Regions from separate parts of the Phyllobacterium sp. UNC302MFCol5.2 genome, predicted to be linked through region 3. Evidence: riboswitches for the same ligand, from Rfam matches in the RefSeq annotation. Region 3 holds a riboswitch; each other region holds the start of a gene.
The links. A riboswitch is a leader RNA that binds a small molecule or an ion and turns the genes downstream of it on or off. The one in region 3 is predicted to bind cobalamin.
Positions count from the first base shown of each region.

Region 1: it holds a riboswitch for cobalamin, as region 3 does, so the genes downstream of both, BR48_RS0100600 (aromatic ring-hydroxylating dioxygenase subunit alpha) here and BR48_RS23680 (ABC transporter ATP-binding protein) in region 3, are expected to answer to the same signal.
Region 2: it holds a riboswitch for cobalamin, as region 3 does, so the genes downstream of both, BR48_RS0113475 (CbtB domain-containing protein) here and BR48_RS23680 (ABC transporter ATP-binding protein) in region 3, are expected to answer to the same signal.

Region 1 is NZ_JMLL01000001.1:127,360-130,623, forward strand. Features, by position in the region: gene BR48_RS0100595 (L-fuconate dehydratase) at 1-1,116, shown strand, start outside; cobalamin riboswitch at 1,249-1,448, shown strand; gene BR48_RS0100600 (aromatic ring-hydroxylating dioxygenase subunit alpha) at 1,565-2,806, shown strand; gene BR48_RS0100605 (hybrid-cluster NAD(P)-dependent oxidoreductase) at 2,807-3,264, shown strand, end outside.
Region 2 is NZ_JMLL01000011.1:443,013-446,276, forward strand. Features, by position in the region: gene cobW (cobalamin biosynthesis protein CobW) at 1-13, opposite strand, end outside; gene cobU (bifunctional adenosylcobinamide kinase/adenosylcobinamide-phosphate guanylyltransferase) at 18-542, opposite strand; gene BR48_RS0113470 (CbtA family protein) at 542-1,273, opposite strand; gene BR48_RS0113475 (CbtB domain-containing protein) at 1,401-1,577, opposite strand; cobalamin riboswitch at 1,626-1,860, opposite strand; gene BR48_RS0113480 (cobyric acid synthase) at 2,009-3,264, opposite strand, start outside.
Region 3 is NZ_JMLL01000010.1:304,418-307,681, reverse strand. Features, by position in the region: gene BR48_RS0103425 (ABC transporter substrate-binding protein) at 111-1,058, opposite strand; gene BR48_RS23680 (ABC transporter ATP-binding protein) at 1,055-1,858, opposite strand; cobalamin riboswitch at 2,143-2,357, opposite strand; gene BR48_RS0103415 (transglutaminase family protein) at 2,512-3,264, shown strand, end outside.

The DNA.
Region 1 (3,264 bases), on a different contig from region 3:
CGTGGCAACGAGATTTGCTGCCTCGCCATCGAAGCGATGAAGCATCTGGTCATCGGACTTGAACTCGACTGGGTGAAGGAAAATCCGGGACGCTTTTGGCATTTCATCACTGGCGACAGCCAATTGCGCTGGATCGGGCCGGACAAGGGCGCCATGCATCTTGCCACCGGCGCCGTCGTCAACGCCGTCTGGGACTTGCTGGCCAAGGAAGCCGGCAAACCAGTCTGGCAGCTGGTCGGCGAGATGACGCCGGAGGAAATCGTCAACATTGTCGATTTCCGCTACCTGACCGATGTTCTGACTCGCGACGAGGCACTCGACATTCTGCGGAAAGCCGATGCCGGTAAGGCGGAACGCATCGCTGCCCTCAAGGCCGAAGGCTATCCTTGCTATACGACCTCCGCCGGTTGGCTAGGCTATTCCGACGAAAAGCTGCGCCGGCTTTGCCAGGAGGCCGTCGATGCCGGCTTCAACCACGTCAAGATGAAGGTCGGGCGCGATCTCGAGGATGACATCCGCCGGCTGACGATCGCCCGCGAGGTGATCGGGCCAGACCGTATCCTGATGATCGATGCCAACCAGGTCTGGGAGGTCAACGAGGCCATCGACTGGGTGAAGAAGCTTGCCTTCGTCAAGCCGTTCTTCATCGAGGAACCGACGAGCCCGGATGATGTCGCCGGGCATCGCAAGATTCGCGAGGCGATCAAGCCGGTCAAGGTGGCGACCGGCGAGATGTGCCAGAACCGGATCATGTTCAAGCAGTTCATCGCTGAAGGTGCGATCGATGTGGTCCAGATCGATTCCTGCCGCATGGGCGGGCTCAACGAGGTGCTGGCGGTGCTGCTGATCGCGGCGAAATACAATCTGCCGGTCTGGCCGCATGCGGGTGGGGTTGGCCTCTGCGAATATGTGCAGCATTTGTCGATGATCGACTACATCGCGGTGTCGGGCACCAAGGAGGGGCGGGTGATCGAATATGTCGATCATCTGCACGAGCATTTCGTCGATCCCTGCGATATTCGCAATGCCGCCTATATGCCCCCTTCGATGCCGGGATTCTCGATAGAGATGAAGCCGGAATCGATCAGGCAATATCTGCATCGCCCAATGGTATGATCAGCGTCAGTGCCACAAATCGACAGCGCCCGGGGTCAAGGGTGCGGCGCACCATTTGACCGCAATGCCGCGTGTCGCCGTTCGTAAATGGGATGTCGTTTCCGCACCTATCCTTTTCCAAAGCCCGATGCTTTTATCGTAATCACTTGAGGTGCCGCTTTCTAGGGAAGGCGGAGAATTGGGAAGCCGGTTAAAACCCGGCGCTGCCCCCGCAACGGTAGTGGAGTAAAACGCGGCAAAACAGCCACTGGGAGTGCACCCCGGGAAGGCGCCGTGAAGTCTGAAAAGGCAACTCCAGAGCCCGGAAACCAGCCTTGAGGGAAAACCGACTGATCGCGGTGGGCGATCAAGGAGCATGGCTTTGTGCGGCCGACAAACGTTGGCTGCACGGACGTTCTTCTCCGTCACCACCAGTCAGTTCTTTGCAGGCTTAAGGCGAGGACGCGACATGGACATTCGCAATGAACTTCTCCGGAATCTCGGAAACCGGAAACCGGGCTACGGACTGGAACAGGCTTTCTACTCGGACCCAGACTACTACCGTCTCGACATGGAGACGATTTATTATCGCGACTGGCTGTTCATCGGCCATGATTGCGAAGTCGCCAAACCCGGCAATTATTTCACGGTACAGGTCGGCGACTACCCCGTCGTCATCGTTCGCGACCGCCAGGGACAGATTCGCGCCTTCCACAATTCCTGCCGCCATCGCGGTTCGCGCATCTGCGCGGGTGAGAAGGGGAGCTCGGCAAAACTCGTCTGCCCCTATCACCAGTGGACGTATGAGCTCGACGGACGTCTACTTTTTGCCCGCCAGATGGGTGACGATTTCGACGCGAGCCAGTTCAGTCTGAAAACGGTGCATTGCGAGAGCGTCGGCGGCTACATCTTCATCTGCCTGGCGCAGATCGCGCCCGATTTCACCCCGACACGAACCCTGCTCGAGCCGTACCTTGCGCCACACCGGCTGACGGAAACCAAGGTCGCCTTCCAGAGTTCGATCGTCGAGAAAGGCAACTGGAAGCTCGTCTGGGAGAATAACCGCGAGTGCTACCATTGCGCCGGCAACCATCCTGAGCTTTGCAAGACCTTCCCTGAAGCGCCGAGCGCCACCGGAATTCAGGGTTCGAAGGAAGATCCGGAAATGGTATCGCACTGGGACAAGTGCGAGGCGGCTGGTTTGCCAAGCGTATTCCGCATCGCTGAAGATGGGCAGTATCGGGCGACCCGTGTTCCGCTCATCAACAATGCCGAGAGCTATACTCTATCGGGCAAGCGCGCCGTCGGCCGTCAGCTCAGCGACGACGTCAACGCCAGGAGCATAGGTTCACTGCTCCTCTACCATTATCCAACGACCTGGAATCACATCCTTGGCGACCATGCGATCTCTTTCCGTGTCTTGCCACTCGGTCCGAACGAGACGCAAGTCACGACCAAGTGGCTAGTTCATAAGGATGCGGTTGAGGGCGTCGATTATAATCTCGAAGAGCTGACGCATGTCTGGCTGGAAACCAACGATCAGGACCGTCGCATCGTCGAAGAAAACGCGTTCGGCATTCGCTCGCCGGCCTATGAACCCGGTCCCTATTCGGTCGAGCATGAAGGCGGCGTCCTTCAATTCCTGGAATGGTATAGCAATGCCATGGAAGCGCGGCTTTCCGGCGATACGAAACTCAGCAGGGTTGCTTGAATGAACATTGGCGTTTCCCAGAATTATCCGCACCTCGACCAGATGCAGCCGTGGAACGACCGGCTGCATCTCGAATGTCTTTCGGTCGTCGAGGAAGCGCCCAATGTGAAGACCTTCACCTTCCGCTCGGATAATCATAACTGGTTTCGTTATGAGCCTGGCCAGTTCATGACCTTCGAGCTGCCCGTGCAACCGGAAGCGGTTTTGCGCACCTTTACATTGTCATCGAGCCCCTCCCGACCCTTCACCGTCGCCGTGACGGTCAAGGCGCAGGAAGATAGCATCGGCACGCGCTGGATGCTCGATCATCTCATGCCGGGCGTGCGCCTCAAGGCCTTTGGCCCGCTCGGCGACTTTTCGATGCGCAAGCATCCCGGCAGCAAGTATCTTTTCATATCAGCCGGCTCAGGCATCACGCCCATGATGTCGATGACGCGCTGGATGCATGATTGCGCGCC
Region 2 (3,264 bases), on a different contig from region 3:
TCTGACCCTGCATGTTGTTATCCCTTCATTTTGAGCGGCAGACCTGCTGCCACGAAATAGACTGTTGCCGCGGCGCCAGCCACAGCTTGATGGAGACGACCGGCATGATCGCGAAAGTCGCGTGCCATGCGGTTCTCCGGAACGATGCCGAGGCCAACCTCGTTGGAGACGCAAACGACCGCACCTTTGAGATGCGGCAGAGCTGCGGCAAACCTTGCCGTTTCCGCCATGACATCACGCTCGGCCATCATGAGGTTGGTGACCCAAAGTGTCAGGCAGTCGACAAGAACCGCTGTGCCCTCGGCCGCATGCACTTCCAGCGCGGAAACCAGATCGAGCGGTTCTTCGACCGTCGTCCACAATACGCCGCGCCGCGCCTTGTGGTGGTCGATGCGAGCGGACATCTCATCGTCCCACGCCCTGCCCGTCGCAAGATAGATCGCCTCCTTGCCGGATGACTCGATCAGTCCTTCGGCAAAGGAGGATTTGCCGGAGCGCGCGCCGCCGAGCACAAAGGTGACCCCGCGCTCCAGCACGGCCATCAGGCCTCAAGCTCCGAGGCCGCGTAGCTCTGGATGGCAAAGCCGAGCGCAGTGCCGAGCACCACCCAGAAGAAGAGGTTGGTCGCGAGCGTCGATACCGCGAACTCGGATGCCAGTGTCGGCGGCACGGCGGAAGTAAGATCGTCCGCTTCCGGAGCGCCATAGATATGCGGCGCAACAATGAGCACGAGGCCGAGTACCCTCGCCCAGATTTCCTCACGCAGAACGATGAAGTAGACGCCGCCCGCAGTCAGCAGCACCGTGATGAGCCACCAGGCTTGCCGTGTCGCGAGATCGGCGGCGGGCATGGCCGGCAGTTCCGGGGCAAGACTGAACGATGGCGCGAGGTTGAAGATGAAGAACCCGGCCAAGCCCCAATAAATGCCGTTCTGCACGGTGATCTTGCGTCCAAGAAACAAGGCGGCCGCGCCAGTGATCAGGGCGAAACCCGCTCCGGCGACAAGATTGATCAGCAACGTATTACCCAAGCGGCCGAATGGCAGCGCCGGGCTCGCCTCTTCCTCTTCGTGAGTGTGCGGCGCCACGGCAGGTGCGGTCTCGCCGGCGGCGGCAGGCGCTGCGGCATGCTCGTGCTCGTGGCCGCCTGCGGCGTTCTCATATTCTTCCGCGTGCAGGATAAGTGGCACGCTGCGCACGTACATGGCTGGCGTCAATAGAATACCAGCAAACAGACCGGCCACGATCGTAGCCAGAAGATATTTAACCAACATCGATATCTCTCCGAATTCCCATATCAAGACACCGGGCTGTCGAAACGACACCCGGACCAGATAAACCCTCAGTTTTCAATGCTTAAGCGGTGGCGGCCGAATCATTACATCCAGCCGGGCTCCAACCTCAGTGGCAGGGGAATCCGTAGGAATGGCGGGTGTCGTGCGCCGTATCGTGCAGCGTTTCGGAATGGGAAAGACCCACGCCATAAACGATGAACACGCCGAGCAGCATTGAAACCACCGCCGTCGTCAGACGCGATGCGAGCGGGAGAGATATCGTAGTCGAAGTACGTGCAGCCATAACAACCTCCGTGCAGGGCCAGAAGGGACATTCCCCTTCGGTCTTGGGCACCATTGCCCTATGACTGGCAGGTCTCCTGGCTCGCGGGTCGCAGGATCAATGCCGCCTTCCCGGTTTCCCAGTGGCTGCCCTCGGCTTGCGCCTTAGGCCTTGGCATGAATCCTCGCCGCTCTACAGTCGCGGGGTCGGCTGCGGTAGGGCCGCCCTGATGGGTACGGCCGTCGCATTCCCTTTTGATCCCATGGCCTTTGGCCGAACGGGAACCAATCATGGGTTGAACGTTATTCACCAAGCACCGAGAATGTCAAACGAAACCGCGCGACGTTTTTCGCTTTAGTACGGTCAAGGGAAAACTTCGAGATCGGTGTTCCTGTATTCGTCATCCGTCGCCAGGATTGGCACCCAATAATGTTTCGCACAGGTCTACATACTCAACGTGCGATCAACGCATGGACATCGAGGACTTCAGCCAGTTGGTCGGCTATCGAATCGAGCGCGGCATCGACGCCCGCCCTGTAGTCGAAGGCATTGGCGTTGATTCCCAGCGAACGCAGCAATGCGGAGCGATAGGCATCGGTGCCGAACAGGCCGTGCATATAGGTCCCGAAGACCTTACCGTCGGCTGAAATCGCGCCATCCTCGACGCCGTTGATCATCGCCGTCGGGCGGCTGCAATCCAGGCCGGTCGTCTTGCCAAGGTGGATTTCATAGCCGCTCAGCGGCACGTCGTATTGCAGCGAATGAGCCGCAACATTGCGAACGGTCTTCTCCGGCTCCATCACCGTTTCGATATCGAGATGGCCAAGGCCCTCGATTTGCGTCACTGCACCTTCGATGCCCTCAGGGTCGCGCACCGTGCGCCCGAGCATCTGATATCCACCGCATATGCCCATGATCGAGCCGCCGCGACGCCGGTGAAGGTTGAGGTCCTTGTCCCAGCCGTTTTCCCGGAAGCGTATAAGATCACCGATCGTCGATTTCGACCCGGGGATGATGACGAGACCGGCATCGACGGGCAGTTGCTCCCCGCTTCGGACAAACACGACATCGACATCAGCCTCGGCCATCAGCGGATCGAGGTCGTCGAAATTGGCAATGCGGTCAAGCACTGGCACCGCGACTTTCAGCGCGCGGCCGTTCCCCTTTACCAATCGCTCCAGCACGACGGAATCTTCTGCGGGAAGCCGGGAAGCATCCTTCAGCCATGGCACGACGCCAAATGAAGGCCAGCCGGTGAACCGGGTGATTGCCTTCAAGCCTTCGTCGAAGAGCGAGACGTCGCCCCGAAACTTGTTGATGATATATCCGATGATCGCGGCGCGATCCTCCGGCGGCAGGATCGCGTGGGTGCCGACAATCGATGCGATGACGCCGCCGCGGTCGATATCGCCGACGAGAACGACCGGCACATTGGCGCGGGTTGCAAAGCCCATATTGGCGATATCGCCAGCCCGCAGATTGATTTCGGCAGGCGAGCCCGCGCCCTCGACGATGACGAGATCGGCACCATCGCAAACGATGTCAAAGGACTGCATCACGGCATCGAGCAGTTGCCCCTTGAGCTTCTGGTAGTTCCGGCCCTTCGCCTGGCCCCAGACCTTGCCTTGCACGATGATCTGGCTGCCGGTTTCCGACTGCGGCTTCAGGAGCACGGGATTCATGTGGATGGAGGACGGCACACCGCAGG
Region 3 (3,264 bases):
GGGGGTGAGTGGATCATTTCGTCAATACTTTCAAATGCATTGCCGCCTTTCCCTCCCCCTTGTGGGAGGGTGGCTGCGCAGCAGCCGGGAGGGGCGTTGCTGGTCACCCCTCAAAACGCTTCCGGGTGCATCGCACGAGCGATCTTGCCGATGGCTTCGATATTGGCAGGGCCGGGCGTGATCTCGGCGTAGCGCAGGGCGACGAAGCGTTCGTTCTTCACCGCATCCGTCTCCTTCATCGCCGGGTGTGATTTGAGGAAGTTCAAAAGCTTCTGATAGCCGGCATCATCCTGATAATCGAGAAGGACGAGGAATTGCGGGTTGCGCGCGGCGACCGTTTCCCATGACGTCGTGCCCCAGCTCGTCTCCATGTCGTCCATGATGTTGACGCCGCCGGATTCGCGGATCAATGCCGACGGCATGGCGAACTTGCCGGCCGTGAACGGCTTGTCCTCACCGGAGTCATAGAGGAAGACGCGCGTATCGCCGTTGCCGCCGATCTTGCCCTTGATCGCGGCAAGCTCCGCCTTCCAGCCAGACACCAGCTTGTCGGCCTCGGCGTCCCTGCCGAAAATCTTGCCGAGCTTTTCAATGTCGCCATAGAGCAAATCCATCGAGGCTGCGGGACGGTTCTTGTCGAGATGAACGCAGCTCTCCGTCAGGACAAGCGTCTTGATGCCGTAGGGGGCGAGCGTGTCCGGCGTAACGTCGCCGCCCGGCTTCATGCCGTAGTACCAGCCGGCAAAGAAGAAATCGGGATTGGCGGCGACGAGGTTCTCGATGGTCGGATATTTAGGTGCAAGCTCGGGGATCGATCCTTGCTGGTTCTTGAACGCCTCATCGAGCTTGTACCAGCCGGAGATGCCGGTCACGCCGACAATCGAGGGCTGGAGGCCGAGCGCAAAAGCCATCTCGCTCATGTTGATATCCTGGATGACGGCGCGATTCGGCGCTGCGTCGAAGGTCAGCGGCGTGCCGCAATTGTCGACAGTGACCGGAAAGGCATATGCCGGCGCCGATAGCAGCGTGAGCGCGAGTGCGATGAGGGCTTTTTTCATGGGAGTCTCCGTGACTGATCAGATGGAACCGGGCGGGGAACGTCGAACACCATGAGCTCGCGGTCCTGATGCGGGTGGCGCAGGCGCAGGACGTCGAGGTCGAACACGTCGCTGACGATGCGCGGGGTCAATGTCTCGTTGGGTGTGCCGGCGGCGACGATCTTGCCAGCGTGCATGACGGCGACATGGCTGGCGAACGGCGCGACGAGCGGCAGGTCGTGCAGGACGGCGACGGTGGTGATGCCTAGCCCGGAAACGAGCGAAAGCAGGGCGCTGCGTGCCTTCGGATCGAGGTGATTGGTCGGCTCGTCGAGAAACAGGATCGCCGGTTGCTGGGCGAGAGCGCGCGCCAGCTGCAGCCTCTGCCGCTCGCCGCCGGACAGCGAACCAACCGTCCGCGCCGCAAACGACGCGACGCCGGCACGGTCCATGGCTTCCCCAACAATCTCGCGGTCCGTCGCGGCGCTGTAGAGTCCGCCATGTGGGATACGGCCAAGCGCCACGTAGTCGATGGCGCGCAACTGGCGGTCCGGCGTATCCGCCTGGCCGACGAAGGCAAAACGGCGCGCTCGATCCAGCGGGGTCAAGCGGCTAATATTCTCGCCTTCAATATGAATTGCTCCGCTTGTTGGCGCCGCAAGCCCTGCCAGCATCCGCAGCAGCGTCGACTTGCCGGCGCCGTTCGGACCGATGATGGCGAGCCGCGATCCGCGCGCAATTTGCAGCGATGCAGCCTCGACCAGGCACTTGCCGCCGATTCGATAGCTGACCATGTCGGCGCTGAGAAGGATGGAACTCATGGCTGGCGTTTTCCGGCAATCGAAGATCCTCGCACGTTGGAAACTTCGATCAACTGATGTAATGTTATATCGTATGATAGCAATCGCGGAGCAATGTCAACCGGCAGGATCCAGCCAGGGTGCGGGCACAGGCGATGATTATGATTAGGGTCGATGTGCATACCTGTCCTTCATGAGGACAGGAACAGGGAACGTGGATATTCCAATCACGGGACGCCTCAGCAGTTGCTCAAGGTCATCCGTAAACGGCAACATCGCATCGCTCCCGGTACACCCCGTCCGGTTCGAATCATTTGCTTGATGGCAGGTCTCCTGGCTCGCGGGTCTCAGCTTTGCCCGGCCTTCCCGATCGTTCGATCAGTGGCATCGTCAGGCAACGCTCGCCGCTTACAGTTGCGGGGGCAGCCACGGTCTCGATCCCTATTGGGTACGCCTCACCGTGTTCCCTTTTCATCTCCGGTGTTGTCATCCCGGAGAAACCATCGGCGCGGATGCTATGCGGGGATTTCTCCGCTGGCAAGCACGTTTATACGGCAAAATTCTCAAGTGCTAAAATAATTGGCAACGGCACATTTTAGGACGTGCCCTATGAAAGAGAGTAGTTTAGGTTTCAGTTTGTTTCGCGCGATGCGCGGCTAGTTATTTGAGGCGATATGGCAATTCACGCTGCGGTCTACCATCTGACGCACTATAAATATGACCGTCCGATCATGCTCGGACCTCAGGTCATTCGCCTGCAGCCTGCGCCGCATTCGCGTACGAAGGTTCTCAGCCACTCCCTGAAAGTCAGCCCTTCCAATCACTTCGTCAACCTGCAGCAGGATCCCTACGGGAATTTTCTCGCCCGCTTTGTGTTTCCCGAGCCTGTGACCGAACTGAAGATCGAGGTCGACCTCGTTGCGGACATGACGGTCTACAATCCCTTCGATTTCTTCGTCGAGCCGATCGCAGAGACGTGGCCCTTCGCCTATCCTGAGGATATCCGGGACGACCTCTCGATCTATCTGAAGCCGGAGCCAACGGGTCCGCTGCTGAGCGCGTTTCTTGCAACGATCGACCGCAACCCGACCAATACGGTGAATTTCGTCGTCGACCTCAATGCACGTATCCAGCGCGAGGTTGGCTATGTCATCCGCATGGAAACCGGCGTTCAGGAGCCCGATACGACGCTCGGCGTCGCGACCGGTTCCTGCCGCGATTCGAGCTGGCTGCTCGTACAGGTCCTGCGCCATCTCGGCATCGCGGCCCGGTTCGTCTCCGGCTATCTGATCCAGTTGAAACCCGATCTCGTCGCCCTCGATGGCCCGGCGGGGACGAACAAGGATTTCACCGACCTTCACGCGTGGTGCGAGGTTTATCTGCCGGGCGCGGGCTGGATCGGACTTGATCCGACCTCGGGTCTTCTG